Regions from separate parts of the Streptomyces sp. NPDC086787 genome, predicted to be linked through region 1. Evidence: predicted binding sites of a transcription regulator. Region 1 holds the regulator's gene; each other region holds the start of a gene.

Region 1 (9,458 bases):
CATGGCGTGCGGCAGTTCGTGGATCTCGACGTACAGGTCACCGGCGGGACCACCGCCCGGGCCGACCTCGCCCTCGCCGGCCAGCTGGATGCGCGTGCCGTTGTCGACACCGGCCGGGATCTTCACCGTCAGGGTGCGGCGGGAGCGGACGCGTCCGTCGCCGGCGCACTCCGGGCACGGTGTCGGGACGACCGTGCCGAAGCCCTGGCACTGCGGGCAGGGCCGCGAGGTCATGACCTGGCCGAGGAACGACCGGGTCACCTGGGACACCTCGCCGCGGCCGCGGCACATGTCACAGGTCTGCGCGGAGGTGCCGGGCGCGGCGCCCTCGCCGCTGCAGGTGTTGCAGACGACGGCCGTGTCGACCTGGATGTCCTTGGTCGTACCGAAGGCCGCCTCGTCCAGCTCGACCTCGATCCGGATCATCGCGTCCTGGCCCCGGCGGGTGCGCGAGCGCGGCCCGCGCTGCGACGCCGTGCCGAAGAACGCGTCCATGATGTCGGAGAAGTTGCCGAAGCCACCGGCCCCGAACCCGCCCGCACCGGCGCCGCCGGACTGCGAGAGCGGATCGCCGCCGAGGTCGTAGACCTGCTTCTTCTGCGGGTCCGACAGCACCTCGTAAGCGGCGTTGATCTCCTTGAACCGCTCCTGGGTCTTCGGGTCCGGGTTGACGTCCGGGTGCAGCTCGCGAGCGAGCCGCCGGAAGGCCTTCTTGATCTCTTCCTGCGACGCGTCGCGACGCACGCCGAGAACGGCGTAGTAGTCCGTGGCCACTTACGACTCCGCCAGGATCTGTCCGACGTAACGTGCCACCGCTCGTACCGCTCCCATCGTTCCCGGGTAATCCATGCGGGTCGGTCCGACCACGCCGAGTTTGGCCACTGCCTCGCCGCCGGAACCGTAACCGACCGACACGACGGATGTGGAGTTGAGTCCCTCATGGGCGTTCTCGTGACCGATCCGCACGGTCACACCCGGATCCTTGGCCTCGCCCAGCAGCTTGAGGAGCACGACCTGCTCCTCCAGTGCCTCCAGGACGGGCCGGATCATGAGAGGAAAGTCATGCCCGAAGCGGGTGAGATTGGCGGTGCCGCCAATGATCAGCCGCTCCTCGTTCTCCTCGACCAGCGTCTCCAGCAAGGTGGAGAGCACCGTCGCGACCGTACCCCGGTCCTCGGCCTCGAAGGCCTCCGGGAGGTCCTCCACCAGCTGGGGCACGTCCGTGAACCGGCGGCCGGCCACCCGGCTGTTCAGCCGGGCCCGCAGATCCGCGAGGGACGACTCCCCGAAGGGCGCCGGGCAGTCGACCATACGCTGCTCGACCCGGCCGGTGTCCGTGATCAGCACGAGCATCAGACGCGCGGGCGCGAGGGACAGCAGTTCCACGTGCCGCACGGTCGAGCGGGTGAGGGAGGGGTACTGCACGACGGCGACCTGCCGGGTGAGCTGGGCGAGCAGCCGCACGGTCCGTGCCACCACGTCGTCCAGGTCGACCGCGCCGTCCAGGAAGTGGTGGATGGCCCGCCGTTCGGGCGCGCTCATCGGCTTGACGCCGGCGAGCTTGTCCACGAACAGCCGGTAGCCCTTGTCGGTGGGGATGCGCCCCGCGCTGGTGTGCGGCTGGGCGATGTAGCCCTCGTCCTCCAGGGCGGACATGTCGTTGCGGACGGTCGCCGGGGACACGCCGAGGTTGTGCCGTTCGGTGAGCGCCTTGGAGCCCACCGGCTCCTCGGTGCCGACGTAGTCCTGGACGATGGCGCGCAGTACCTGGAGCCTTCGTTCACTCAACATGCGCGCACACCTCCAGAAATGTCATGCCCGTGATGCCCTCCCTGGCACTCTGCGTATACGAGTGCCAGCGCTCCCCGGCCAGTGTACGGCGGTGGGGTGCGCACCGGGCAAGGCCGGTCCCCTGCCGTCGGTGACCGTGACCACGGTCACCGATAGCGTCGCCGTATGACGGTGACTTGGGAAGAGCTGGGGTGGGAACGGTTGGCCGCCGGGGTCGGGCGGTACCGGCTGCCGGGCTGGGACTGCACCGCGGGGCTGGTTCTCGGGGAGGGCGCGGCACTGGTGGTGGACGCCGGGTCGGGCCTCGCCGAGGGCGCACGGTTGCGCGCGTGGGCGCGGGAGCTCGCCGGGGGCGGTGTGACCCATCTCGCGCTCACCCATCCGCACTTCGACCATGTCTTCGGCGCGGCGGCCTTCGCGGACGCGGAGGTGTACGGCGCGGTGGGCGTCGACGCCGTCTTCACGTACGAGCGGGCGGAACTGCGTCGGGACGCCGTGCGCCACGGGCTCCCCGCACCGGATGCGGACGAGGCGGCCGACGCCCTGGCCGTCCCCCGCCATCTGGTGTCCGGGGAGTGGACGCTGGACCTCGGCGGCGGCCGCCAGGCGCTGCTGGCCAACGTCGGCCCCGGGCACACCGCCCACGACCTGGCGGTGCTGGTACCGGGCGAGCAGGAGGTGGTGTTCTGCGGCGACCTGGTCGAGGAGTCGGGCGATCCCCAGGCCGGCCCCGACGCCGTACCGTCGCGTTGGCCCGCGGCGCTCGACCGGCTGCTCGCCCTGGGCGGCGAGGACGCCCTGTACGTGCCCGGCCACGGAGCGGTGGTCGATGCGGCGTTCGTACGGCGCCAGCGCGACGAACTGGCGGCGCGCTTCGGCGTGTCGTGAGTGCGGACGGGCGGGTTCTCCTATCGTCATCCGAATGCGCCAGTACTCCGCCGACCTGACCCCGCCCTGGAAGAAGCCGAAGCCGGTGCCCGAGGTACCGGCCGACCCGGGGCTCGTGGTGGAGGAGCCCGGCACCGGTTTCTGCGGCGCGGTGATCCGCTGCGAGGCGGGCACGGTGACCCTGGAGGACCGCTTCGGCAAGCACCGGGTCTTCCCGCTGGAGCCGCGGGGCTTTCTGCTGGAGGGTCAGGTGGTGACGCTGGTCAGACCCGCGTCCGGTCCGGCGCACCCCACCCGCACCGCCTCCGGCTCCGTCGCCGTCCCCGGCGCCCGCGCGCGGGTCGCCCGTGCCGGACGCATCTACGTCGAGGGCCGGCACGACGCCGAACTGGTCGAGCGGGTGTGGGGCGACGACCTGCGCATCGAGGGCGTGGTGGTCGAGTACCTGGAGGGCGTGGACGACCTGCCCGCGGTCGTGGCGGAGTTCGCGCCGGGCCCGGACGCACGGCTGGGGGTGCTCGTCGACCACCTCGTCCCGGGGACGAAGGAGTGGCGGATCGCACAGTCGGTCGGCAGCGAGCACGCCCTGGTGGTCGGTCACCCGTACATCGACATCTGGGAGGCGGTGAAACCGGCCTCCCTGGGCATCCCGGGCTGGCCGAGGGTGCCGCACGGCCAGGACTGGAAGACGGGGGTGTGCCGGGCTCTGGGGTGGCCGGAGAACACCGGGGCGGCCTGGCAGGGGATTCTCGGGCGGGTGCGGTCCTACAAGGATCTCGAACCGGAGTTGCTCGGGAGGGTGGAGGAGCTGATCGACTTCGTCACGGGCAGCGGTGGGGCCTGACCCGTGATCAGTCGACCAGGTCCCTGACCACCGCGTCCGCCAGCAGCCGTCCTCGCAGGGTGAGCACCGCCTGTCCCCGCGCGTAGGCGCCCTCGTCCAGCAGGCCCTCGGCCAGCGCCCGGCGGGAAGCCGCGCGGCCCTGGTCGCGGAGGAGTGACAGGGGTACTCCCTCGCGCAGGCGCAGTTCCAGCAGGATCCGTTCCACCCGGCGGTCCTCGTCCGTCAGGACCTCGCGGCCCGCGCCCGGGGTACGGCCCGACGCCAGGGCGGCCGCGTACGCGCCGGGGTGCTTCACGTTCCACCAGCGGACGCCGCCGACGTGGGAGTGCGCCCCGGGGCCCGCACCCCACCAGTCGGCGCCGCGCCAGTACAGCTCGTTGTGCAGACAGCGGCCGGCGTCCGAGGTGGCCCAGTTGGAGACCTCGTACCAGTCGTAGCCCGCCGCCGCCAGGGTCTCCTCGGCGATCAGGTAGCGGTCCGCGTGGACGTCGTCGTCGGTCATCGGGACCTCGCCCCGGCGGATCCGGCGGGCGAGCTGGGTGCCCTCCTCGACGATCAGGGCGTACGCCGAGACATGGTCGGGCCGGGCGCCGAGCGCCGCGTCGAGCGAGGCCCGCCAGTCGTCGTCCGACTCCCCCGGGGTGCCGTAGATCAGATCCAGGTTGACGTGCTCGAAGCCGGCGGCGCGGGCCTCGGCGACGCAGGCCTCGGGGCGGCCGGGGGTGTGCGTGCGGTCGAGGATCTTCAGCACGTGCGGGCGGGCGCTCTGCATGCCGAAGGAGATCCGGTTGAAGCCGCCCTCCCGGAGGGTGGCCAGATACCGCTCGTCCACCGACTCCGGGTTCGCCTCCGTCGTCACCTCCGCGTCGGCCGCGAGGCCGAACTCGTCGCGGATCGCGCCCAGCATCCGTACGAGGTCCTCGGCGGCCAGCAGGGTCGGGGTGCCGCCGCCCACGAACACCGTACGGACCTCGCGCGGGTCGTCCCCCAGCACCTTGCGGGCGAGGCGGACCTCGTCGGTGAGCGTGTCGGCGTAGTTGTCGCGGGAGGCGAGGACACCGCCGCTGCCGCGCAGCTCGGTGGCGGTGTAGGTGTTGAAGTCGCAGTAGCCGCAGCGGGTCGCGCAGTACGGAACGTGCAGGTAGAAGCCGAGGGGGCGGTCGGCGCCCCCGGCGAGCGCGGACGCGGGCAGTGCGCCGTCGGCGGGGACGGGCTCGCCGTCGGGGAGGGCGGAAGGCATGTCCTCCATTGTCCTGTACCGCCGCCGTTGCTCCGCCACCGCGCCGGAGCAGCTCCGCCCGGAGCGGCTCCGGCCGGAGCTGCTCGGCCCGGATCTACTCGGCCTGGATCTACTCGGCCTGGAGCACCAGCAGCGCCAGGTCGTCCTCGGGCGCCCCGCCGCCGAACTCGTGCACCAGCCGTCTGATCCGTTCCGCGATCAGCTCGGCGCTCAGTCCCGCGCAGCCGGACAGGGCCCGCGCGAGCCCGTCGCCGTCGTCGAACTGGCGGGAGCCGGAACGCCGCTCGGTGACCCCGTCGGTGACGCACAGCAGGCTGTCGCCGGACCGCAGCTCGACGGTCTCGCTGGTGTACGTGGCGTCCTCGATCACACCGAGCAGGGTCTGCGGATGCGCGGCCGTGCTGACGTGGCCGTCCGGTCCGAGGATCAGCGGCAGCGGGTGCCCGGCGGAGGCGAGGGTGCAGCGGACGCCGCCGTCGAAGAGGGACAGCTCGCCGTAGAGGAGGGAGAGGAAGCGGGTCTGCGGTCCGTCCCCGGAGGTCACCGAGCGGCCGCCGGCGGCCACCAGCGCGCGGGCCGCCGCGTCCGCGGCCTCGGTGGCGTCGTCCAGAAGGAGCTGGTTGAGGCGGTCGAGGACGTCGGCGACCCGGTAGCCCTCGCGGGCCAGCAGCCGCAGCCAGGGCCGGGCGAGGCCGATCACGACGGCGGCTTCCGGTCCCTTTCCCTGGACGTCCCCGACGGCGAAGCACCAGCGGCCGTCGCCCGCCGGGAACAGGTCGTAGAAGTCGCCGCTCGGGCCGCCCTTCTCGCACGGCTCGTAGACGAGGGCGCTGCGCAGTCCGGGGATCTCGGCGACCGCGCCGGGCAGCAGTCCGCGTTGCAGTACGGCGCTGATGGTGGCCTGGTGGGCGTAGCGGCGGGCCGCGCCGATGGCGAGTGCCACGCGGCGGCTGAAGTCCTCCACGAGTCCGGTGATCGCGTCCGGGATGCCGAGCAGGCCGCAGCGCCCGATCACCAGGGTGCCGAGCGGGCGGCCGCCGACGATCAGCCGGTAGGCGAGGGCCGTACCGTCGGTGCCCTGCGGGCCGAGGGCACCGCGCGGCCAGGGGTACGGCTCGGGACCGGAGCACAGTCCGGCCCGGGGGCGCGGGGGTTCCTTCTCCAGGGCCCGGCGCAGGTCCTCGACGCGGTTCTCGCTGGTGTGCCAGACCCTGGCGAGGCGTGGCCAGGTCGCGCCGCCGACGTCGTGCCAGGCGCCGGTGGCCTCGGCCGCGCCGGAGCGCGGCGATCCCCAGCGCCCGGCCGACTCGTCCTCCAGCCACACCGCGCACCAGTCGGCGAGCCGGGGCACGATCAGCTGGCCGGTGAGCGCGGCGACCAGGCTCTCGTCCAGCTGACCGGCGAGCAGGTCGGAGGCCTCGGCGAGGAAGGAGAGGGCGCCGCGGTCGAGCCAGTCCCGGTCCTGCTCGGCACGCTGCGGTTCCGGTGCCATGGCCTCGGCGACCCGCAGCCCGCCGTCGTCCAGGGCACGCTGTCCGTCGTACGCCTCGGGGCCGGTGGCGGCGGGGCCGCCCCCGGCGGGCAGGCGGGCCCACACGGTCTTGGCACCGGCCCGGTAGGTGACGCCCCAGGATTCGGCGAGGGTGGCCACGAGGCGCAGTCCGCGGCCGTACTCGGGTGTCTCGCTCGGCGGGTCGGCGCCGTTCTCGCGGGGGCCTCGGGAGGGGTGGTGGTCGGTGACCTCGATGACGAGCGCGCCGGTGTCCTCCAAGTGGCAGCTCAGCTCCACCTCGGTGCCGGCGTGCACGACGGCGTTGGTGACGAGTTCGCTGACCGCGGCCACGGCGTCGTCGGCGAGCCGGCCGGGGTCCACGAGTCCGAGGTCCGACCACCTGGTGAGCGCGGCGCGCAGCAGCGCGCGGGCGGAGCCCGGCCCGAGGGGGCTGCCGGGCAGGACGGCGCGCACCTCCTCCGTGCGTTCCCCCGCGCTCCGGTGCGCGGGGACACCGCGGAGACGGGCAACGGTCTCCCGTTGCGTCGGTATGACCCCCATCGGCCAGCTCCCCGGGCAGTCAGGGCGAATACGCCTCGGTCCTGCCGACAGGGTGACAGACTGGCTGTGCTCATAAGCGGCGAGTTACCGAACTCGGCCGCGTGTGTCCGAAGACGGACAGAAACCGGCACAAGACGACGCCGGGGGTGTCCTGGCGGACTCGCCCCGGCGTCGTGTGGCCCAGCGGTGCGGCCCCGTCGTGAGGTCCGTCCCGGGGCCTCTTCTTGGGGCCTCTTCTTACGGCCCGGGTCAGGCCTCGCGGGTTCCTGCGTACATCTCCTCGATCAGGTGCTTGTACTCGCGTTCCACCACCGGGCGCTTGAGCTTGAGGCTCGGGGTGATCTCACCGTGCTCGACGTCCAGGTCCCGGGGCAGGAGCCGGAACTTCTTGATGGTCTGCCAGCGCTGGAGGCCCTGGTTGAGCTCGCGGACGTAGCCGTCGACCATCTCGACCGTGGCGGGAGCGGCGACGACGTCGGCGTACGACTTGCCCGCCAGGCCGTGCTCCTTCGCCCAGTCGAGGATGGCGATCTCGTCCAGGGCGATGAGCGCGGTGCAGAAGTTCCGGTCGGCGCCGTGCACGAGGATGTTGGAGACGTAGGGGCACACCGCCTTGAACTGACCCTCGACCTCGGCGGGCGCGATGTACTTGCCGCCGGAGGTCTTGATCAGGTCCTTCTTGCGGTCGGTGATGCGCAGATAGCCGTCGGGGGACAGTTCGCCGATGTCGCCGGTGTGGAACCAGCCGTCCGGCTCCAGGACCTCGGCGGTCTTCTCGGGCAGCCCGTGGTAGCCCTGCATGATGCCGGGGCCGCGCAACAGGATCTCGCCGTCGTCGGCGATGCGCACCTCGCAGCCGGGCAGCGGCTTGCCGACGGTGCCGGTGCGGTAGGCGTCACCGGGGTTCACGAAGGAGGCGGCGGAGGACTCGGTGAGCCCGTAGCCCTCCAGGATGTGCACTCCGGCACCGGCGAAGAAGTAGCCGATCTCGGGCGAGAGTGCCGCGGAGCCGGAGACGCAGGCGCGCAGCTTGCCGCCGAAGGCCTCGCGCAGCTTCGAGTAGACGAGGGCGTCGGCGACCTTGTGCTTGGCGGCCAGGCCGAAGGGCGCGGACGCGGTGCCGGTGCGGCGGAAGTTGTCCTGGGTGACCTTGGCGTACTCGCGGGCGACTTCCGAGGCCCACTGGAAGATCTTGAACTTGGCGGCGCCGCCCGCGCGCGCCTTGGCGGCGACGCCGTTGTAGACCTTCTCGAAGATGCGCGGCACGGCCGCCATGTACGTCGGCTGGACCACCGGGAGATTGTCGATGATCTTGTCGACCCGGCCGTCGACGGCGGTGACGTGTCCGACCTCGATCTGGCCGGAGGTGAGCACCTTGCCGAAGACGTGGGCGAGCGGCAGCCACAGGTACTGCACGTCCTCGGTGCCGACCAGCCCGGTCGACGCGATCGCCTTCGCCATGTACGACCAGTTGTCCTGCGGCAGCCGCACGCCCTTGGGGCGGCCGGTGGTGCCGGAGGTGTAGATCAGAGTGGCCAGCTGGTCCTTGGTGATCGCCGCGACCCGCTCCTCGATCAGCTTGGGGTGCTTCTCCAGGTAGGCGGCGCCGCGCTGTTCCAGGTCGGCGAGGGTGAGCACCCAGTCGGCGGTCTCGACGCCGGCCGGGTCGATGACGATCACATGGTTCAGCTCGGGCAGTTCCGCGCGCTTCTCCACGGCCTTGGCGAGCTGGGAGGCGTCCTCCGCGATCAGCACACGGCTGTCGGAGTCGGCGAGGATGAACGCCGACTCCTCGGTGTTGGTCTGCGGGTAGATCGTCGTGGTGGCCGCGCCGGCGCACAGGATGCCGAGGTCGGCGAGGATCCACTCGACGCGGGTGGAGGAGGCGAGCGCGACGCGCTGTTCGGGCAGCACGCCGAGTTCGATGAGGCCCGCCGCGATCGCGTAGACCCGCTCGGCCGCCTGCGCCCAGCTCAGGGACTTCCATTCGTCCTGGCCCTGACCGGCGGGCGAGGGGACGGGGTAGCGATAGGCCTCGGCGTCCGGTGTGGCCGCCACGCGGTCCAGGAAGAGGGCCGCCACGGAGGGCGGACGGTTCTCGATCAGGGTCTGTGTGTCGCTCACGACATCCTCCGGGGCCCGCGGCGATGCGGCTGGCTCAAAGTGCGGCTGGGTTAACTCACGGTGCGGTTCGGGACTCTTGTTTAACTCGCGAGTAACTATCGAGCAGGGTTCAGGGTAGAGCCCGACCGGCCTGTTCGTAAGAGGCAGCGGCTTGTGACTTCCTCCGGTCGGTGACCGAATGTATGCGAGAGGGGCCCGCCGTGCTTTCGCACGACGGACCCCCCTTGCGCCCGGTTTGCCCGGGCACTGCGCGACTGCCGCGAGCGGCGGCCGACTACTTCTTGCCCTTGCCCGATCCCGCGCTGTCATCACTGGAGAGAACGGCGATGAAGGCCTCCTGGGGAACCTCCACGGAACCCACCATCTTCATCCGCTTCTTGCCTTCCTTCTGCTTCTCCAGCAGCTTCCGCTTACGGGAGATGTCGCCGCCGTAGCACTTGGCGAGGACGTCCTTGCGGATGGCGCGGATGGTCTCGCGGGCGATGACCCGGGAGCCGATGGCGGCCTGGATGGGCACC
Region 2 (9,458 bases), on a different contig from region 1:
TCCGACGGGCTCAACCGTGCCATCCATCGCCGCATTCCCCAACCCGACTCCTGGAGATCTACGACACGTACGCCGTGGGCTCCCGGGGCTGACGACCCCCTCACGTCCGGGGCAACCGCACCTCCCTGTTCAGCCTGCGCACGCGCTCCCGCAGCACGTCACTCGGCGTCGCCTCCCACAGCTCCCCCGGCGGACAGTCCCACTCGACCCCACCGCCCACCGGCCTGAGCTGCACACACCCACCCTCCCGCCCCATGACCTCACCGACCCTGCCACTGCGCCCGTCCACGGCATACGACCCGACGGGCACCGGCACCTCGCCACTCACGCGTCCCCGCCCCGCTCCCGCAGCGCGGCGGCCAGCCGGGAGGCGACGCCCAGGTTGCAGCGGCCGAGGTCGACCAGGGCGTACGGGTCTCCGTACGCGCCGGTCACCGGATCGATCCGCAGGGACGGCAGGATGATCCCGACCTCCTTGAGCGCGGAGCGCAACCGCTCCACCGCCTCCTGGGCCGACTTCGCCGTGTTCGCCATAGTCCGTACCTCCACTCTGAGTATTCCTGTTCTGTACCCAGCGTGGCCATCAAGTCCCTAACCTGGCCAGAGACGGCGACCCAACAACCCCACGTGATGTGACAGGGAGTTGCCATGTCCGGCTCCAAGGACCTAGATCCGTCCAGCTCTCCCCGGGCCCTCCTGGGCTCCGAGCTACGCATCGCCCGCGAACGGAAGGGCTTCAGCCAGACGGCACTGGGTGAGCTTCTGTTCGTGAGCGGGTCGTTCATCGGGCAGTTGGAGGCAGGCACTCGGCGCCTGCAACTCGAATACGCCGCCAAGATTGACGAGATCCTGGGCACGAACGGCTTCTTCACCCGCAACTGCGGCGCCCTCGCCAAGTCGAAGTACCCGGACCACTTCGCGGAGGCGGCGGACGCGGAGGCAGTCGCAAGGGGAATCAGGGAGTACGGCCAGCTTCTGATCCCCGGACTGTTGCAGACGGAGGCTTACGCGCAGGCGGTGTTTCGCGCGTACAACCCCACGGCGCCCGATGCGGAGATCGACAAGTCGGTGGCCGACCGGCTCGACCGGGCCCACATCCTCAACGACCCAACAACCCCGTTGTTGTGGGCGGTGCTGGACGAGGCCGTACTCCGCCGGCCGGTGGGCGGTCGCGCAGTCATGGCGGAAGCGCTGCGGCATGTGGCGGACCTGGCCCGCAGGCACCGGATCATCGTGCAGGTGCTGCCGTTCGGCGAAGGGGCGCATGCGGCGATGGCCGGGGCATTGAAACTGATGGAGTTCACGGACGCCCCTCCGCTCTCCTTCGTGGAGGGTCCGGACATGGGGAGGCTGGTGGACGACCCGGCCACAGTCGCCCGCCACACGCTGATGTTCAGCCTCCTCCAGGCCTCAGCGCTCTCCCCTTCCGACTCGCTGGCTCTGCTCGAGTCGGTGGTGCAGGATTACGGCCATGGAGATCAGCCCTCTTGACTACGACCTGAGCACGGCCACCTGGTACAAGTCGAGCTACAGCGGCGGCAGCGGCAGCAACTGCCTCGAAGTCGCCGACGGCAACCCCGCCGTCGTCCCCGTTCGCGACTCCAAGAACCCCCGCGGCCCGAAGCTCGCGTTCCGGCCGGAGGCCTGGTCGGCGTTTGTCGCGGGCGTCAAGCAGGGCTGAGAAGAACCCCTCCCGAGGCTCAAGTCGCCAGCCCCGAGACCTCTTTCCAAGGAACGGGTGGAGGGCCCAACCCACCCTCCCACCCTTGCGTGTTGACTTGACGCGACCGACTTGCGACGGAACGTCACAAGGCTCTGGCGTCCGCCATAGCAATCAGCCCCCACAGGTGCACCAACACCTATGGGGGGCCTGACCAAGAGATCGATGAACTGGAAGGTTCGGTCCATGGCTGACGCCAAGCTTGGTGACGCCCCCACCGTCGCGCACGAGCCCCCTCACCCGATGGCCAACCCCGGGTACGGGAAGCGCACTGCGCCGGGCCAAAGCCCCCGCACGAACGACGACTTCACGCATCTCCCGCCCCGCGAAGCGGCGATCGCGGCGTAGGTGGACCGGTTGCCCGACGGGGCCGACGTGTCGGTGAAGACGCTGGCCAAGGTGCTCCCGTACGGGCAGTGCGCGTTGCGTACGGCGCTGAACAACATCCAGCGGGCGGGGCACCTGAGGCGAGGCCGCGAGCAGCTCACCGGGACCGGGACCGTGCAGTGGATCACCCGAACGTGGTTCACGCGAACGGCGCGTGAGGACGGATGGTGCTGACGGCGCTCGGCCGTACGGCCCCGGCGCTGTCGCTCTCGGCGGCCGACTGCGCGCGGCTGGCGCCTGCTGCACCGCCGTCTGACGGACAAACTCCCCCGGAACCGATGGCACCGTTGGCACCGTCGGCGCCGACGACTCCGCCCCGCCGCCTGCTGGAGTGCTCGGAGTGCGGCGTACCCGGCCGCCCGGAAGCACTGCCGGGCGGCCTGTGCACGGCCTGCCGTGGCACCCGGCACCACACCGCCTGCTCCCCGTCACCGTCCCCCGACGTCCACGCCCGCGCCGCCGAACTGCGCACGGCGTTGGCGTCGGTCAGCCGCCGCATCCCGTGGCATCGAGCGCACGTCCCGACGGAAACGCCCGAGGGCGGTACCCCCGCCTCAGCAGGGGTACCGCCCTCGGAAAAGGACAGGTGATCCGGAAGGATCAGAAGTCCATGTCACCACCCGGCATGCCGCCACCGGCAGGCGCGGCGGACTTCTCCGGCTTGTCGGCGATGACGGCCTCGGTGGTGAGGAACAGCGCGGCGATGGAGGCGGCGTTCTGCAGCGCGGAACGGGTCACCTTCGCCGGGTCGATGATGCCTTCCTTGACCAGGTCGACGTACTCACCGGTCGCGGCGTTCAGACCGTGGCCCGGGGTCAGGTTGCGCACCTTCTCCACCACGACACCGCCCTCGAGGCCGGCGTTGACGGCGATCTGCTTCAGCGGGGCCTCGAGCGCCAGCTTGACGGCGGCGGCACCGGTGGCCTCGTCGCCCTCCAGCTCCAGCTTCTCGAAGACCTGGGAGGCCTGGAGCAGGGCCACGCCACCACCGGCGACGATGCCCTCCTCGACGGCCGCCTTCGCGTTGCGAACGGCGTCCTCGATGCGGTGCTTGCGCTCCTTGAGCTCCACCTCGGTGGCGGCGCCGGCCTTGATGACGGCCACGCCGCCGGCCAGCTTCGCCAGACGCTCCTGGAGCTTCTCGCGGTCGTAGTCCGAGTCGCTGTTCTCGATCTCGGCGCGGATCTGGTTCACCCGGCCGTTGACCTGGTCCGAGGAGCCGGCACCGTCGACGATGGTGGTCTCGTCCTTGGTGATGACGACCTTGCGGGCGCGGCCCAGGAGGTCCAGGGTCGCGTTCTCCAGCTTGAGGCCGACCTCCTCGGAGATGACCTCGCCGCCCGTGAGGATGGCGATGTCGCCGAGCATGGCCTTGCGGCGGTCACCGAAGCCCGGGGCCTTGACGGCGACGGACTTGAAGGTGCCACGGATCTTGTTGACGACCAGGGTCGACAGGGCCTCGCCCTCGACGTCCTCGGCGATGATCAGCAGCGGCTTGCCCGACTGCATGACCTTCTCCAGGAGCGGGAGCAGGTCCTTGACGGAGCCGATCTTGGAGTTGGCGATCAGGATGTACGGGTCGTCGAGCGACGCCTCCATACGCTCCATGTCGGTGGCGAAGTACGCCGAGATGTAGCCCTTGTCGAAGCGCATACCCTCGGTGAGCTCCAGCTCCAGACCGAAGGTCTGGGACTCCTCGACGGTGATGACGCCTTCCTTGCCGACCTTGTCCATGGCCTCGGCGATGAGCTCGCCGATCTGGGTGTCGGCGGCGGAGATGGAGGCCGTGGAAGCGATCTGCTCCTTGGTCTCGACATCCTTGGCCTGCTCGAGCAGGGCGGCGGAGACGGCCTCGACGGCCTTCTCGATACCGCGCTTCAGCGCCATCGGGTTGGCACCGGCGGCCACGTTGCGCAGGCCCTCGCGGACCAGCGCCTGGGCGAGCACGGTCGCGGTGGTCGTACCGTCACCGGCGACGTCGTCCGTCTTCTTGGCGACTTCCTTGACCAGCTCGGCGCCGATCTTCTCGTACGGGTCCTCCAGCTCGATCTCCTTGGCGATGGAAACACCATCGTTGGTGATCGTGGGGGCGCCCCACTTCTTCTCGAGGACGACGTTACGGCCCTTGGGGCCGAGGGTGACCTTGACGGCGTCGGCGAGCTGGTTCATACCGCGCTCAAGGCCGCGCCGCGCCTCCTCGTCGAACGCGATGATCTTGGCCATGTGAAGTGGTCCCTCCAGGACTGGGGGTGATTCCTTCGGACCGCGCCCGCGCCCGCGACGGACGGCTCGCAAGCCCGTGGATCCTTGCCCCACGCGGCCTGCGGACCTCACCGACCCGGTCCATCTTTGTCACTCTCACCTTCAGAGTGCTAACGCCAATGATTAGCACTCGCCCCTGCCGAGTGCAAGCGGCTCGGGCAAGACCCCAGGCAAGACATGGGGCAGGACGAGGGCAAGACGAGGGGCCCGCACCTGAGCGGTGCGGGCCCCTCGCGTACAAACAGACGTACGTCGGCGTTCAGTCGACGCGTGCTTCAGCTGGTCGCCAGCCGGACCATGTCCGCCTGCGGGCCCTTCTGGCCCTGCGAGATCTCGAAGTCGACCCGCTGCCCCTCTTCCAGGGTGCGGTAGCCGTCCATCTGAATCGCGCTGTAGTGGACGAAAACATCCGCACCACCGTCGACCGCGATGAAGCCGTACCCCTTCTCCGCGTTGAACCACTTGACGGTGCCCTGAGCCATGCCTAACTCCCCTATTACTGGCCCTTGCACAGATCCACACTTCGCGGATCCGGGTCAGACCTCACCCCCCGTTGGGTTGGGGGCGTGCGCCGGAACGCGTCGACCGCGGCTGAATGTATCTGTCCAACTGCCCTCTGCAACAGGTCAAACGGACGAGAATTCTGGGCGCATGCGGTCCGGAATGTGGCGAAAATTCACCCACTGTCAGGGCAAGTCAGGCTCCACAAAGGGGAAAAATGCCGCAGAAAGCACCCGCACTTTGGCTACTTCTTGTCGGGACTGCGGCATGATTCCAGGGCTTCTGACCTGTGATTGCGGCGCGGATTCCCCAAACTGTACCGCGCTCAACCACGCTGAATTACTTATTCCGCTTCCCTGAGCATTACCCAGGGTAATGTTCAGCCGCCCGCGACAGCCGGAATGATCGAGACACCGGCACCCTCGGGAGTCGCGGTTTCCAGGCCCTGCTCGAAGCGGACGTCGTCGTCGTTCACGTACACGTTGACGAAGCGGCGGAGCTTGCCCTGGTCGTCCAGGACACGGGCGGCGATCCCGGTGTGGTTGCGCTCCAGGTCCTCGATGACCTGGCCCAGAGTGGCCCCCTCGGCGCTCACCTCGGCCTGCCCGCCCGTGTACGTACGGAGGATGGTGGGAATACGGACAGTCACACTCATGCGAGGCCAGCCTCTCGGAAGGAGTCCAGGTTCGGGCGGATGGTCGCGGTCAGTCCGGTGCCGGCCACCGCGTCGAGGGTCTTGAGGCCGTCGCCGGTGTTGAGCACGACGGTGGTCTTCGCCGGATCGAGGACGCCGTCCTCGATCAGCTTCTTCGTCACGCCCACCGTCACCCCGCCCGCGGTCTCCGCGAAGATCCCCTCGGTACGGGCCAGCAGCCTGATGGCGTCCACGATCTGCTCGTCGGTCACGTCCTCCACCGCACCGCCGGTACGGCGCGCGATGTCGAGCACATACGGCCCGTCGGCCGGGTTGCCGATCGCGAGGGACTTGGCGATGGTGTCCGGCTTCTGCGGGCGGACCACGTCGTGGCCGGCCTTGAACGCGGCCGACACCGGCGAGCAGCCCTCGGCCTGGGCACCGAAGATCTTGTAGGGGCGGTCCTCCACGAGCCCGAGCGCGATCAGCTCCTTCAGCCCCTTGTCGATCTTCGTGAGCTGGGAGCCGGAGGCGATCGGCACCACGATCTGGTCCGGGAGCCGCCAGCCGAGCTGCTCGCAGATCTCGTACGCCAGGGTCTTGGAGCCCTCCGCGTAGTACGGCCGCAGGTTCACGTTGACGAAGCCCCAGCCCTCTCCGGCCGGGTCACCGATCAGCTCGGAGCAGAAGCGGTTCACGTCGTCGTAGTTGCCCTCGATGCCGACGAGCTCACCGCCGTAGACGGCGGCCATGACGACCTTGCCCTGCTCCAGGTCGTGCGGGATGAACACGCACGAGCGCAGGCCCGCGCGGGCGGCGGCGGCGCCGACCGCTCCGGCCAGGTTGCCGGTGGAGGAGCAGGAGAGCGTGGTGAAGCCGAAGGCGCGGGCGGCCTCCAGGGCCTGGGCCACGACGCGGTCCTTGAAGGAGTGCGTCGGGTTGCCGGAGTCGTCCTTCACGTACAGGCCGCCGGTGACGCCCAGCTCACGGGCCAGGTTGTCGGCCTGGACCAGCGGGGTCCAGCCGGGATTCAGGTTGGGCTTGCCCGCCACGTCCGCGGGGACCGGCAGCAGCGGCGCGTAACGCCAGACGCTGGCGGGGCCGGACTCGATGCGCCGGCGCAGTTCCTCGGTGTCGTAGCCGGAGAAGTCGTAGGCGATCTCCAGCGGCCCGAAACACTCCTCGCAGGCGAAGACGGGGCCGAGCGGGACGCGGTGCCCGCATTCGCGGCAGCTGAGGGCGGCGGCGGGGCCGAGGTCCACAGTGGAGGTGGGGGTGCTGTTCGATGCAACTGTCTGCACAGCCATGGAGGCGAGGCCCTTTCTCCTCATCTTCCTCACAGCGCATCTCGCCGTGAGACGGATTTGGCACCTTCCCGAGCCGGGAGCCTCGCGATGCGCACGAGTGACCGACTGGAGGGTTGCCGGGGCTTCATCGGGCCGTGTCCCTCTGCCCCTCTGGATGAGCGGTATTCGGTTGTGGACGTCGGCGACCCTGGATATGCGATGGTCATCCGGCGTTGCTCAGAACTGTAACCGAAGGCCAGGAACGTTGAGACAGCCGTCCGAACCGCGAGACACGTGAGGAGCCGCTGACTGTGCTGGAAGAAGTCGAGCGCTGGCTGGCCACCCGCTCCTGGTCCGTGGCCGACATCCCGCAGCACCGGGTCCTCGCCGCCAAGCGGGCCACCGGGCAGTCGGTGTCCGTGGTCCTGCCCGCGCTGAACGAGGAGCCGACGGTCGGCGACATCGTCGCCACCATCCGCCGCGACCTGGTGGAGCGGACCCCACTGGTCGACGAGATCGTGGTCGTGGACTCCGGCTCGACCGACCGCACCGCCGAGGTGGCCGCCGCCGCGGGCGCCCGCGTGGTCCACCGGGACACGATCCTGCCCCGCATACCGGCCCTCCCCGGCAAGGGCGAGGTCCTGTGGCGCTCCCTGCTGGCCACCGACGGGGACGTGGTCTGCTTCGTGGACGCCGACCTCAGGGACTTCTCCTCCGACTTCGTCGTGGGGACCGTCGGCCCGCTGCTCACCGACCCCGGCATCGACCTGGTCAAGGCCATGTACGACCGCCCGCTCGGTCAGGCCCCGGGCGAGGGCGGCCGCGTCACCGAACTGGTGGCCCGCCCGCTGCTCAACATGCACTGGCCCCGGCTGGCCGGCTTCGTACAGCCCCTCGGCGGCGAGTACGCCGCCCGCCGCTCCCTGCTCGAGCGGCTCCCGTTCCCGGTCGGCTACGGCGTCGAACTCGGCATGCTCGTGGACGCCCTCCACCTGTCCGGCCTGGACGCCCTCGCCCAGGTGGACGTCGGCGTCCGAAGACACCGCCACCAGGACAGCCAGGCCCTGGGCCGCATGGCCGCCGCCATCTACCGCACCGCCCAGCTGCGCCTCGCCCGCGGCCACCTCCTGCGCCCCACCCTCACCCAGTTCGAACGCACCACCACCGGCTTCGAGCCGCGCACCTACCAGGTGGACACGGAGGAACGCCCGCCCATGCTGGACATCACGGAGTACACGAGCCGACGGGTGGCGTGACCCGGCGCGGGCGCAGCGCCCCGCGCGCTGGAGAACGGCTGTATACGGCCCCTTCGCAGGGCTGAACGTACGTTTGGGGGTTTCCGGGGCGGGCTAGGTTGAGGGGCATGGCTTCCACGCTCGCTGCTGAAGTGCTGGTCGCGTCCAATCGCGGCCCGGTCTCCTACGAGGTGCGCGAGGACGGTGTGCTGCACGCCAGGCGGGGCGGCGGCGGGCTGGTCTCGGGGCTGTCGGCCATCGGGCCGGGCGCGGGCGCGGTGTGGGTGTGCGCCGCGCTGAGCGACGCCGACCGGGAGGCCGTACGGCGCTCGCACGGCGGCCGGCGGCTGTCCGAGGACGCGACCGGCGGCCAGCGGGTGCGGATGCTGGACATCGACCCGACGGTGTTCGCCGACGCGTACAACGGCATCGCCAACTCCGTGCTGTGGTTCGTGCACCACATGCTCTACCAGACCCCGCTGGAGCCGGTCTTCGACGCGGAGTTCCGGCGCCAGTGGGCGTCGTACCGGGCGTACAACCAGGCCTTCGCCGAGGCGCTCGCGCAGGAGGCGGCCGAGGGTGCCGCCGTGGTGATCCAGGACTACCACCTCGCCCTCGCCCCCCGGATGCTCCGCACGCTCCGCCCCGACCTGCGCATCGGCCACTTCTCCCACACCCCGTGGGCCCCGCCGGACTACTTCCGGCTGCTGCCCGACGACATCGCCGCCGAACTGCTGAACGGCATCCTCGGCGCCGACCGCGCGGGCTTCCTCACCCGGCGCTGGGCGGACGCGTTCACCGACTGCTGTCACACCGTCCTCGGCCCCGAGAGCACGTCCGGCACCCGGATCGGCGTGCACGGACTCGGCGCCGACGCGGAGTTCCTGCGCGAGCGGGCCCACCGGGCCGACGTCGCCGAGCGGATGGCCGCGCTGCGGGCGGAGATCGGCGACGAGAGCCGCAGGACCGTCGTCCGCGTCGACCGCACCGAGCTGTCGAAGAACATCGTGCGCGGGCTCCTCGCCTACCGGCAGCTGCTCGACGACCGCCCCGAATGGCGCGAACGCGTCGTGCACGTGGCCTTCGCCTACCCCTCCCGGCAGGACCTCGCCGTCTACCGCGAGTACACCGCCGCGGTCGAGCGCCTCGCCGCGGAGATCAACGCCCAGTACGGGACGCCCGGCTGGACCCCCGTCGTCCTGCACGTCAAGGACGACTTCGCCCGCTCCCTAGCCGCCTACCGGCTGGCCGACGTGGCCCTCGTCAACCCCATCCGGGACGGCATGAACCTGGTCGCCAAGGAGGTGCCGGTCGTCTCCGACGACGGGTGCGCGCTGGTGCTCTCCCGGGAGGCGGGGGCGTACGAGGAACTGGGCGAGGACGCGATCACGGTCAACCCGTACGACATCGGCGGCACCGCCGACGCCCTGCAC
Region 3 (9,458 bases), on a different contig from region 1:
ATTCCGCCGCGGCTACTACCAGCCGGGGAACGTCGACGCGCTGGTCATGCGACTGACCGCTGATTCCGACGCACCCGGCGCATCCGGCGCATCCGACAGCGGCTCCGCCGCGGGTGAGACCTCCGTACAAGCCGTACAAGGAACCGACAAGAATGACTGACGAACCGCTGGTCCTCGGGATCGAGACGTCGTGCGACGAGACCGGTGTCGGCATCGTCCGGGGCACCACCCTGCTGGCCGACGCCATCGCCTCCAGCGTCGACGAGCACGCCCGCTTCGGCGGCGTGGTGCCCGAGGTGGCCTCCAGGGCGCACCTCGAGGCGATGGTCCCCACCATCGACCGGGCGCTCAAGGAAGCCGGGGTCAGCGCGCGGGACCTGGACGGCATCGCCGTGACGGCGGGCCCGGGCCTCGCGGGCGCGCTCCTGGTCGGCGTCTCGGCGGCGAAGGCGTACGCCTACGCGCTGGGCAAGCCCCTCTACGGGGTGAATCACCTCGCCTCGCACATCTGTGTGGACCAGCTGGAGCACGGCGCGCTGCCGGAGCCGACCATGGCCCTGCTGGTGAGCGGCGGCCACTCCTCGCTGCTGCTGTCCACGGACATCACCTCCGACGTCCGCCCGATGGGCTCCACCATCGACGACGCGGCGGGCGAGGCCTTCGACAAGATCGCGCGGGTGCTGAACCTGGGCTTCCCGGGCGGCCCGGTCATCGACCGCTACGCCCGTGAGGGCGACCCCGGGGCGATCGCGTTCCCGCGCGGTCTGACCGGTCCGCGTGACCCCGCCTACGACTTCTCCTTCTCCGGTCTCAAGACGGCCGTGGCCCGCTGGATCGAGGCCAGGCGGGCGGCGGGCGAGGAGGTGCCGGTGCGCGATGTGGCGGCGTCCTTCCAGGAGGCGGTCGTGGACGTGCTGACCCGCAAGGCGGTGCGCGCCTGCAAGGACGAGGGTGTCGACCATCTGATGATCGGCGGCGGCGTGGCCGCCAACTCCCGGCTGCGGGCCCTGGCCCAGGAGCGCTGCGAGGCGGCGGGCATCCGGCTGCGCGTGCCGCGCCCCAAGCTGTGCACGGACAACGGCGCGATGGTCGCCGCCCTGGGCGCCGAGATGGTGGCGCGCGGGCGGTCGGCGTCCGACTGGGACCTGTCCGCGGACTCCTCCCTGCCGGTGACCGACCCCCACGTGCCGGGCCACTCCCACACCCACTCCCACGACCACGTGCACGAGGTGAGCGGGGAGAACCTCTACTCGTGACGGTCGCCCTGATGTGGGAGGCGCGGGCGGCACAGGACCGGGGCGAGGAACTCCTGGCCTGGGCCAGGTCCCGGCCGCTGCCTGCCACCCCCCTGCGCCGCGAGACCTTCCGTGCCCCTCAGGACCGGGTGCTGGTCATCACCTGGTGGGACGCCGCCTACGAAGCGGACCTGCCGGAACTGCCCGAGCCGCCCGGCGACCTGGTGACCCGGGCGGTGCACCGGTGGCGGTTCGAGTCGGTGGGCTGACCGGGGGTCCGGAAAGACCTCCGGAGATTTTTCCGGGGGCGTGTCGATCCGGCGGTCTCCCGTTCGACGCATGGGTGAGAGGCGGGGGGAAGACCCCGCCTCCGGCCGGACGAAGGAGTCACCATGCCCCGCTATCTGTCGCTCGTGCGGATCGACGAGTCCACCGCCCCCGCCGAAGGTCCCAGCCCGGAGCTGATGCGTCGGATGGGCGAGCTGATCGAGGAGATCACCAAGGCCGGCGTCATGCTCGACACCGCCGGGCTGACCCCCTCCGCCCAGGGCGCCCGGGTGCGCTGGGAGGGCGGCGAGCTGACCGTCACGGACGGGCCGTTCACCGAGTCCAAGGAGGTCGTCGGCGGCTACGCGCTCATGCAGTGCAAGGACATGGCCGAGGCCCTGGAGTGGACCAAGCGGTTCCTCAAGGTGCACGAGGAGCACTGGACGGTCACCTGCGAGGTGCGGGAGATCGCCGAGGACTGACCGGACCGATCGGGCCGACCGGCCCGGTCACCCGGGCGTTCCTTGGCGCGAGCCCGGTGTGGGGTGTTGCATGGTGGGCTGTGGAACATCAGCCCGCCGGGCAGCCCGCGGCCGAGCACGCGATCGAGACCGTGTTCCGGCTGGAGTCGCCCCGCATCATCGCCGGTGTCGCGCGCATCGTCCGGGACGTCGGCATCGCGGAGGAGCTGGCCCAGGACGCCCTGGTCGCGGCCCTTGAGCAGTGGCCCCGGGACGGAGTCCCCGGCAATCCGGGCGCCTGGCTCATGGCCACGGCCCGTCATCGCGCCGTCGACCTGGTCCGCCGCCGGGAGAGCTACGCCCGCAAGCTGGCGGAGATCGGCCGGGACCTCGACACCACGGCCCCGCCGCCGGAGCCCGCCGACCCGCAGGACATCGACGACGACCTGCTCCGGCTGGTCTTCACCGCCTGCCACCCGGTGCTGTCCGCCGAGGCCCGCACCGCGCTCACCCTGCGTCTGCTGGGCGGTCTGACGACGGCCGAGATCGCCCGCGCCTTCCTCGTCCCGGAACCGACGGTCGCCCAGCGGATCGTCCGCGCGAAGCGGACGCTGGCGGCGCGGAACGTGGCCTTCGAGGTCCCGTACGGCCCCGACCGCGCGGCCCGCCTCGGCTCCGTGCTGGACGTCATCTACCTGATCTTCAACGAGGGATACGCGGCCACGGCCGGCGACGACTGGCTGCGTCCCGCGCTGTGCGAGGACGCGCTGCGGCTGGCCCGTGTCCTCGCCGCCCTCATGCCGAAGGAACCGGAGGTGCACGCGCTCACCTCGCTGCTGGAGTTCCAGGCCTCGCGCACCGCCGCCCGCACCGGCCCCGACGGTGCCCCGGTCCTCCTCAGGGACCAGGACCGGCGCCGCTGGAACCGCATGCTCATCGCCCGCGGCATCGAGGCCCTCGCCCACGCCGACGCCGTGGCCGAGGGCGCCCCCGGCCCGTACGCCCTTCAGGCGACGATCGCCGCCTGCCACGCGCACGCCCACTCGTACGCGCGGACCGACTGGGCGGCCATCGCGACCCTCTACGCCCTGCTCGCCGCCCGAGTCCCGTCCCCGATCGTCGAACTCAACCGCGCGGTGGCCGTCTCGATGGCCGAGGGACCCGGACCGGCCCTGGCGATCGTGGACGCCGTGGCCGCAGACCCGGCCCTGCGCGACTACCACCTGCTGCCCAGCGTCCGCGGCGATCTGCTGGCCCGCCTCGGGCGTACGGCGGAGGCACGCGCACAGTTCGCACGGGCCGCCGGGCTCGCCCGCAACGAGCGGGAGCGTGAGCTGCTGGCGGCCCGGGTGCGGGAACTGCCGCCGGGGTGAGCGTCGCCGTCAGCGGTCCGCGGGCGCCCCGATCAGCATCGTCGGCGCGCCCGCGACGCGGGTGAGGAACACCGTCGCCGAGTTGGGCCCCTGCGGCTTGACCTTGCGCCGCAGCTCCTCCGGCTCGACGGCCGAGCCGCGCTTCTTCACGGTCAGCGTGCCGACCTCACGCTCGCGCAGCAGCGCCTTCAGCTTCTTCAGGTTGAAGGGGAGCTGATCGGTGATCAGATAGGCCGACGCGTACGGGGTCGGCCGCAGTTCGTCCGCCGTGACGTAGGCGATGGTCTCGTCGACCAGCCCGCCGTCGAGCGACTCGGCCACCTCCGCGACCAGATGCGCCCGGATGACGGCGCCGTCCGGCTCGTACAGATAGCGCCCCACGGGCCGCACCCCGGGATCCGGGAGCCCCCGCCCGAGCAGTGACCGCGGCCCCGGCAGCAGCGTGGCCCGTACCGCGCCGGGCCGGACCCCGGCCCCGAACCACAGCACCGCCTCCTTCACATCACCGCCGTCGGAGATCCACTCGGCCTCGGCGTCGGCCGGGACGGCCTCGTGCGGGATGCCCGGCGCGATCTTCAGCGCGGCGTGCGGGGCCCTGGACGCGGTGGCCACGGCCCAGGACAGCGGGGGAGAGTACGCCTCCGGGTCGAAGATACGGCCGCGGCCGCCGCGCCGCGCCGGGTCGACGAAGACGGCGTCGTACGCGGACACGTCCACCTCCGTCACATCCGCCTCGCGTACCTCGATCAGCTCCGCGAGGCCGAGCGCGTCGGCGTTCGCCCGCGCCACCGCCGCCGTCAGCGGATCCCGGTCCACGGCCAGCACCCGGATGCCGGCCCGCGCGAGGGCGACGGCGTCGCCGCCGATGCCGCAGCACAGGTCGGCGACGGAGCGTACGCCCCGTTCGCGAAGGCGGTCCGCGCGGTACGCCGCCACGCTCGTCCGCGTCGACTGCTCGACGCCGTTCGGGGTGAAGAACATCCGCCCGGCGTCCTCGGTCCCGAACTTCGCCACCGCCCGCTGCCGCAGCCTGGCCTGGCCGAGGGCCGCCGACACCAGTTCGGCGGGGTGCTCGCGGCGCAACCGGGTGGCGACGGCGAGCTCGTCGGCGGGGGCCGTGTCGCGCACCTCGTGCAGGAGGGCGCGGCCCTCGGGGGCGAGCAGGGAGCGGAAGGAGAGCAGATCGTTCACCGGGTCGTTCACCGGATCATTGTGGGCCAGTCGGTGGATGGACCGCTTCCGGCGGCGGTGCCTGCCCGGGTTCGGCGGCGGGGCCTGCAAGGATCCGGCAACATGCGAGCAGTCCTACAAAATGACAAAAATAGTGCATTTGTCGCGGCCAAACGGGCCGGCTTCCGCGCAGGCGTCGCCGCGCTCGCCGTCGTCACCGTCGGAATCTCCGGGTGCGGCGGACCGGCCGGGCGCGGAGTGCGGCCCGCTCCGGGCGCGCCGAACCTCCAGGCGGCCCCCGCCCGGGCCCTGGCCTCCTACGCCACCCGTCTGAAGGCCGAGCGTGCCGCCGTCGTGGCGGCCGCCCGGCACTGGGGACTGGACACGGCCCCCCTCACACCCCCGCCCCCTCCGGCCCGCAAACCGCGGATCACCGCTCGTGAAGGCTTCGAGGTCGACGGCCAGGTGGAGGACGGCCTGCCGCCGGTGTTCACCACCATCCCCACCCGGCAGAAGGTCGTCTTCCTGACCATCGACGACGGCTACGAGAAGGACCCCGCGTTCCTGCGCATGATGAGAGACCTGAGGGTCCCGTACACCGCCTTCCTCAGCAACTACCTGGTCAAGGACGACTACGGCTACTTCAGGCAGATGCAGGCCGAGGGCGTCACCCTGAACAACCACACCCTCAACCACCCCTATCTGCCCGGCCTGTCCTACGAGGAGCAGCGGGAGGAGATCTGCGGCATGCAGCAGATCATGAAGGAGCGGTTCGGCAAGGCCCCGACCGTCTTCCGCCCGCCCTACGGCAACTACAACGGCGACACGCTGCGCGCCGCCAAGTCCTGCGGGATCAAGTACGCGCCGATCTGGGACGAGGAGGTCTTCGTCGACCACTGGGAGTACCGCGAGTGGGACCGGAGCCTGCACCCCGGCGACATCGTGCTCACCCACTTCCGGGGCCGCGAGGACTGGGACGGCACGATGATCGACGACATGCGCCGGTTCCTGGACACGGTCACCCGCGAGGGATACGCGGTGGCACGCCTGGAGGACTACCTGTGACGCGGCCGCGGCGGAGCCGGTGGTGCGGGGCGCTGACGGCGACCGTGCTCACCGCGGCGGTCCTGTCCCCCCTCACCGGCTGCGCCCAGTCCGTCGACCCCATCGAACGGCTGGGCAAGAAGGCGGCCCAGAAGGTGCGGCCGCGCCACCGGACGGCGGAGCAGACGGCCCGCCGCTGGGGCCTCAAGGCTCCCCTGGCCCCGGCCCCCAGGCCCCCGGCCCGCTCCGCGACCCCCGCGGCGGTCCACTCCGACGGCCCGTCGCCGCCCCCGGTCCTCGACCGCGTCCGCACCCACGACCGGGTCGTCTTCCTCACCTACGACGACGCCGCCGAGCACGACCCCCGGTTCGTCGACATGGTCCGCGAACTGCGGCTCCCGGTCAGCATGTTCCTCACCGACGGCGGCCGGACCCCGGGGGACGCCCGCCTCGCCGGGCTCCGCTCGGCCGGTGCCGCCGTCCAGAACCTCACCCTCGACCACACCCCGCTGCGGGGCCGGCCGTTCGCCGAACAGCGCGCCCAGATCTGCGAGCAGCAGGACAGACTGGCGAACCGGCTCGGCCACCGCCCCCGCCTGCTCCGCCCACCCGACGGCGGATACGACAGGACCACCCTGCGCGCGGCCGCCGACTGCGGTGTCTCCGCGGTGGTCCTCTGGCGGGCGGCGACGACCGCCGACGACCTCACCTACACCCACGGCCCCGCACAGCTGCGCCCCGGCGACATCGTCCTGATCGGCTCGGACACCCCCACCGCCCCCACCCTCCACGAACGCACGGCCAGCCTCCTGCGCCGCGCCCAGTCCCGGGGGCTGACGGTGGGACGCCTTGAGGACTACCTGTGAGAGGGCGGGGCCGCGCAGGCGACGCGTAGGCGACTTGCGGGCCGATGAGGGGCCGGACGCGGGGTCGATGAGGTGCCGATGAGGGGGTCGAATTTTCCGCGCCGCGCCGCAGGCAATTGGCACTCCGCTTGACCGAGTGCTAACCGCGGTCATAGTCTCGGCTCTGGCACTCCCCACTGGAGAGTGCCAACAACGCGACGGGCAGGTCCGGCACCCGCGACGACGGATCCACCTGGTCGCCACCTCAGACAGTTAACCCCGTGAGATCTCCGAAGGGGGAGGTCGGATCGTGACGACCGCCAGCTCCAAGGTTGCCATCAAGCCGCTCGAGGACCGCATCGTGGTCCAGCCGCTCGACGCCGAGCAGACCACGGCTTCGGGCCTGGTCATCCCTGACACCGCCAAGGAGAAGCCCCAGGAGGGCGTCGTCCTGGCTGTTGGTCCGGGCCGCGTCGAGGACGGCAAGCGTGTCGAGCTCGACGTCAGCGTCGGCGACATCGTTCTCTACAGCAAGTACGGCGGCACCGAGGTGAAGTACAACAACGAGGAGTACCTCGTCCTCTCGGCCCGCGACGTGCTCGCGATCGTCGAGAAGTAATTCACCACGAAGCACACTTCGTTGCTTTAGCTGCGCCCCTGGCCCCCGCCACCGACAAGTAGCCGGGCGCCCGGGGCGCAGTTGTTCTTTCACCCGAGATTTCCGAAAGGGCTCACGCTGTCATGGCGAAGATCCTGAAGTTCGACGAGGACGCCCGTCGCGCCCTGGAGCGCGGCGTCAACAAGCTTGCCGACACGGTCAAGGTGACGATCGGCCCCCGCGGCCGCAACGTCGTCATCGACAAGAAGTTCGGCGCTCCCACCATCACCAACGACGGCGTCACCATCGCCCGCGAGGTCGAGGTCGAGGACCCGTTCGAGAACCTCGGTGCCCAGCTGGTGAAGGAGGTGGCGACCAAGACCAACGACATCGCGGGTGACGGTACGACCACCGCCACCGTGCTGGCCCAGGCGCTCGTCCGCGAGGGCCTGAAGAACGTCGCCGCCGGCGCCTCTCCGGCCGCCCTGAAGAAGGGCATCGACGCCGCGGTCAAGGCCGTCTCCGACGACCTGCTCGCCTCGGCCCGCCCGATCGACGAGAAGTCCGACATCGCCGCCGTCGCCGCGCTGTCCGCCCAGGACCAGCAGGTCGGCGAGCTCATCGCCGAGGCCATGGACAAGGTGGGCAAGGACGGTGTGATCACCGTCGAGGAGTCCAACACCTTCGGCCTGGAGCTGGACTTCACCGAGGGCATGGCCTTCGACAAGGGCTACCTGTCGCCGTACTTCGTGACGGACCAGGAGCGCATGGAGGCCATCCTCGACGACCCGTACATCCTCATCCACCAGGGCAAGATCGCGTCCATCGCGGACCTCCTGCCGCTGCTGGAGAAGATCATCCAGAGCAACGCCTCCCGGCCGCTGCTGATCATCGCCGAGGACGTCGAGGGCGAGGCCCTGTCGACCCTGGTCGTCAACAAGATCCGCGGCACGTTCAACGCCGTCGCCGTCAAGGCCCCCGGCTTCGGCGACCGCCGCAAGGCGATGCTCCAGGACATGGCCGTCCTCACCGGCGCCACCGTCATCTCCGAGGAGGTCGGCCTCAAGATCGACCAGGTCGGTCTCGACGTGCTCGGCTCCGCCCGTCGTGTCACCGTCACCAAGGACGACACCACGCTCGTCGACGGTGCCGGCAAGACCGAGGACGTGCACGGTCGCGTCGCGCAGATCAAGGCCGAGATCGAGAACACCGACTCCGACTGGGACCGTGAGAAGCTCCAGGAGCGCCTCGCGAAGCTGGCCGGCGGCGTGTGCGTGATCAAGGTCGGCGCCGCCACCGAGGTGGAGCTGAAGGAGAAGAAGCACCGTCTGGAGGACGCCATCTCCGCGACCCGCGCCGCGGTCGAGGAGGGCATCGTCTCCGGTGGTGGCTCCGCTCTGGTCCACGCCGTCAAGGTGCTGGAGGGCAACCTCGGCAAGAGCGGCGACGAGGCCACCGGTGTCTCGGTCGTCCGCCGCGCCGCCGTCGAGCCGCTGCGCTGGATCGCCGAGAACGCCGGCCTCGAGGGCTACGTCATCGTCTCCAAGGTGGCCGAGCTGGAGAAGGGCAGCGGTTACAACGCCGCCACCGGCGAGTACGGCGACCTGGTCAAGGCCGGCGTCATCGACCCGGTCAAGGTCACCCGCTCCGCCCTGGAGAACGCCGCATCCATCGCCTCCCTGCTGCTCACGACCGAGACCCTGGTCGTCGAGAAGAAGGAAGAGGAGCCGGCCGAGGCGGGCCACGGCCACGGTCACGGCCACTCCCACTGACCCACGCGCCAAGTAAGGCCCGGCACCGAGGTGGTGCCGGGCCTTCGCGTTCAACCGGCTCGTGAGAACCTCACCGTGAAAACCTCACTGGGGACCGTACTTGCGCCCCGTCTTCGAGGTGATCCCGCCGAGCAGCGCCCGCGGAGCCACCTTCACCACTCCCATCAGCGCCTTGTAGCGCGGGTCCGGGACGGACAGCGACTTGCCGCGCGCCAGGTCGGCCAGCGCCGTCTCGACCAGCTTGTCCGCGTCCAGCCACATCCAGCCCGGGATGTTCTCCGTGCCCATGCCGGCCCGCTCATGGAACTCCGTGCGTACGAACCCGGGGCACAGGGCCATCAGACGGACGCCGGTACCGGCCAGATCCCGCGCCGCCCCCTGCGTGAACTGCACGACCCACGCCTTCGACGCCCCGTACGTGCCCCGGGGGACGAACGCGGCCACGGACGCCACGTTCACGACCCCGCCGCGACCGCGCTCGCGCATCGCCTCCGCCGCCGCCGACGTCAGCCGCAGCACCGCCTCGCAGTGCACCTTGAGCATCCGCAGCTCGTCGGTCATCGGGACGTCGAGATAATGGCCCTTGTTGCCGAAGCCCGCGTTGTTGATCAGCAGGTCGACCGGGTTCCGGCGGTCCGCGAGACGGGCGGCGACCGACTCGATTCCGGCGTCCTCGGCCAGATCGGCGGTCAG

Evidence for each region. The regulator HrcA, encoded in region 1, represses chaperone genes, less so after heat shock. The targets are predictions, from matches to a motif close to TTNGCACTCNGNNNNNCNGAGTGCNAA.
Region 2: a site for HrcA is predicted at 4,493-4,519, ahead of groL (chaperonin GroEL). Genes of this name have one in related genera too.
Region 3: a site for HrcA is predicted at 6,533-6,559, ahead of groES (co-chaperone GroES). Genes of this name have one in related genera too.

The regions. Positions count from the first base shown of each region.
Region 1 is NZ_JBIVBC010000001.1:472,423-481,880, reverse strand. It holds gene dnaJ (molecular chaperone DnaJ) at 1-774, opposite strand, end outside; gene hrcA (heat-inducible transcriptional repressor HrcA) at 775-1,791, opposite strand; gene ACIPK3_RS02180 (MBL fold metallo-hydrolase) at 1,957-2,679, shown strand; gene ACIPK3_RS02175 (DUF3097 domain-containing protein) at 2,714-3,523, shown strand; gene hemW (radical SAM family heme chaperone HemW) at 3,531-4,763, opposite strand; gene ACIPK3_RS02165 (SpoIIE family protein phosphatase) at 4,873-6,816, opposite strand; gene ACIPK3_RS02160 (AMP-dependent synthetase/ligase) at 7,066-8,940, opposite strand; gene lepA (translation elongation factor 4) at 9,215-9,458, opposite strand, start outside.
Region 2 is NZ_JBIVBC010000005.1:121,029-130,486, reverse strand. It holds gene ACIPK3_RS14880 (hypothetical protein) at 325-534, opposite strand; gene ACIPK3_RS14875 (helix-turn-helix domain-containing protein) at 649-1,491, shown strand; gene ACIPK3_RS14870 (DUF397 domain-containing protein) at 1,472-1,681, shown strand; partial or broken gene ACIPK3_RS14865 (hypothetical protein) at 1,964-2,697, shown strand; gene groL (chaperonin GroEL) at 2,708-4,330, opposite strand; gene ACIPK3_RS14855 (cold-shock protein) at 4,645-4,851, opposite strand; gene ACIPK3_RS14850 (MoaD/ThiS family protein) at 5,250-5,525, opposite strand; gene thrC (threonine synthase) at 5,522-6,811, opposite strand; SAM riboswitch class I at 6,829-6,972, opposite strand; gene ACIPK3_RS14840 (glucosyl-3-phosphoglycerate synthase) at 7,102-8,046, shown strand; gene ACIPK3_RS14835 (trehalose-6-phosphate synthase) at 8,154-9,458, shown strand, end outside.
Region 3 is NZ_JBIVBC010000008.1:14,324-23,781, forward strand. It holds gene rimI (ribosomal protein S18-alanine N-acetyltransferase) at 1-160, shown strand, start outside; gene tsaD (tRNA (adenosine(37)-N6)-threonylcarbamoyltransferase complex transferase subunit TsaD) at 153-1,256, shown strand; gene ACIPK3_RS20200 (hypothetical protein) at 1,253-1,504, shown strand; gene ACIPK3_RS20205 (YciI family protein) at 1,628-1,984, shown strand; gene ACIPK3_RS20210 (RNA polymerase sigma factor) at 2,065-3,336, shown strand; gene ACIPK3_RS20215 (methyltransferase domain-containing protein) at 3,346-4,539, opposite strand; gene ACIPK3_RS20220 (polysaccharide deacetylase family protein) at 4,630-5,571, shown strand; gene ACIPK3_RS20225 (polysaccharide deacetylase family protein) at 5,568-6,416, shown strand; gene groES (co-chaperone GroES) at 6,706-7,014, shown strand; gene groL (chaperonin GroEL) at 7,137-8,765, shown strand; gene ACIPK3_RS20240 (SDR family NAD(P)-dependent oxidoreductase) at 8,850-9,458, opposite strand, start outside.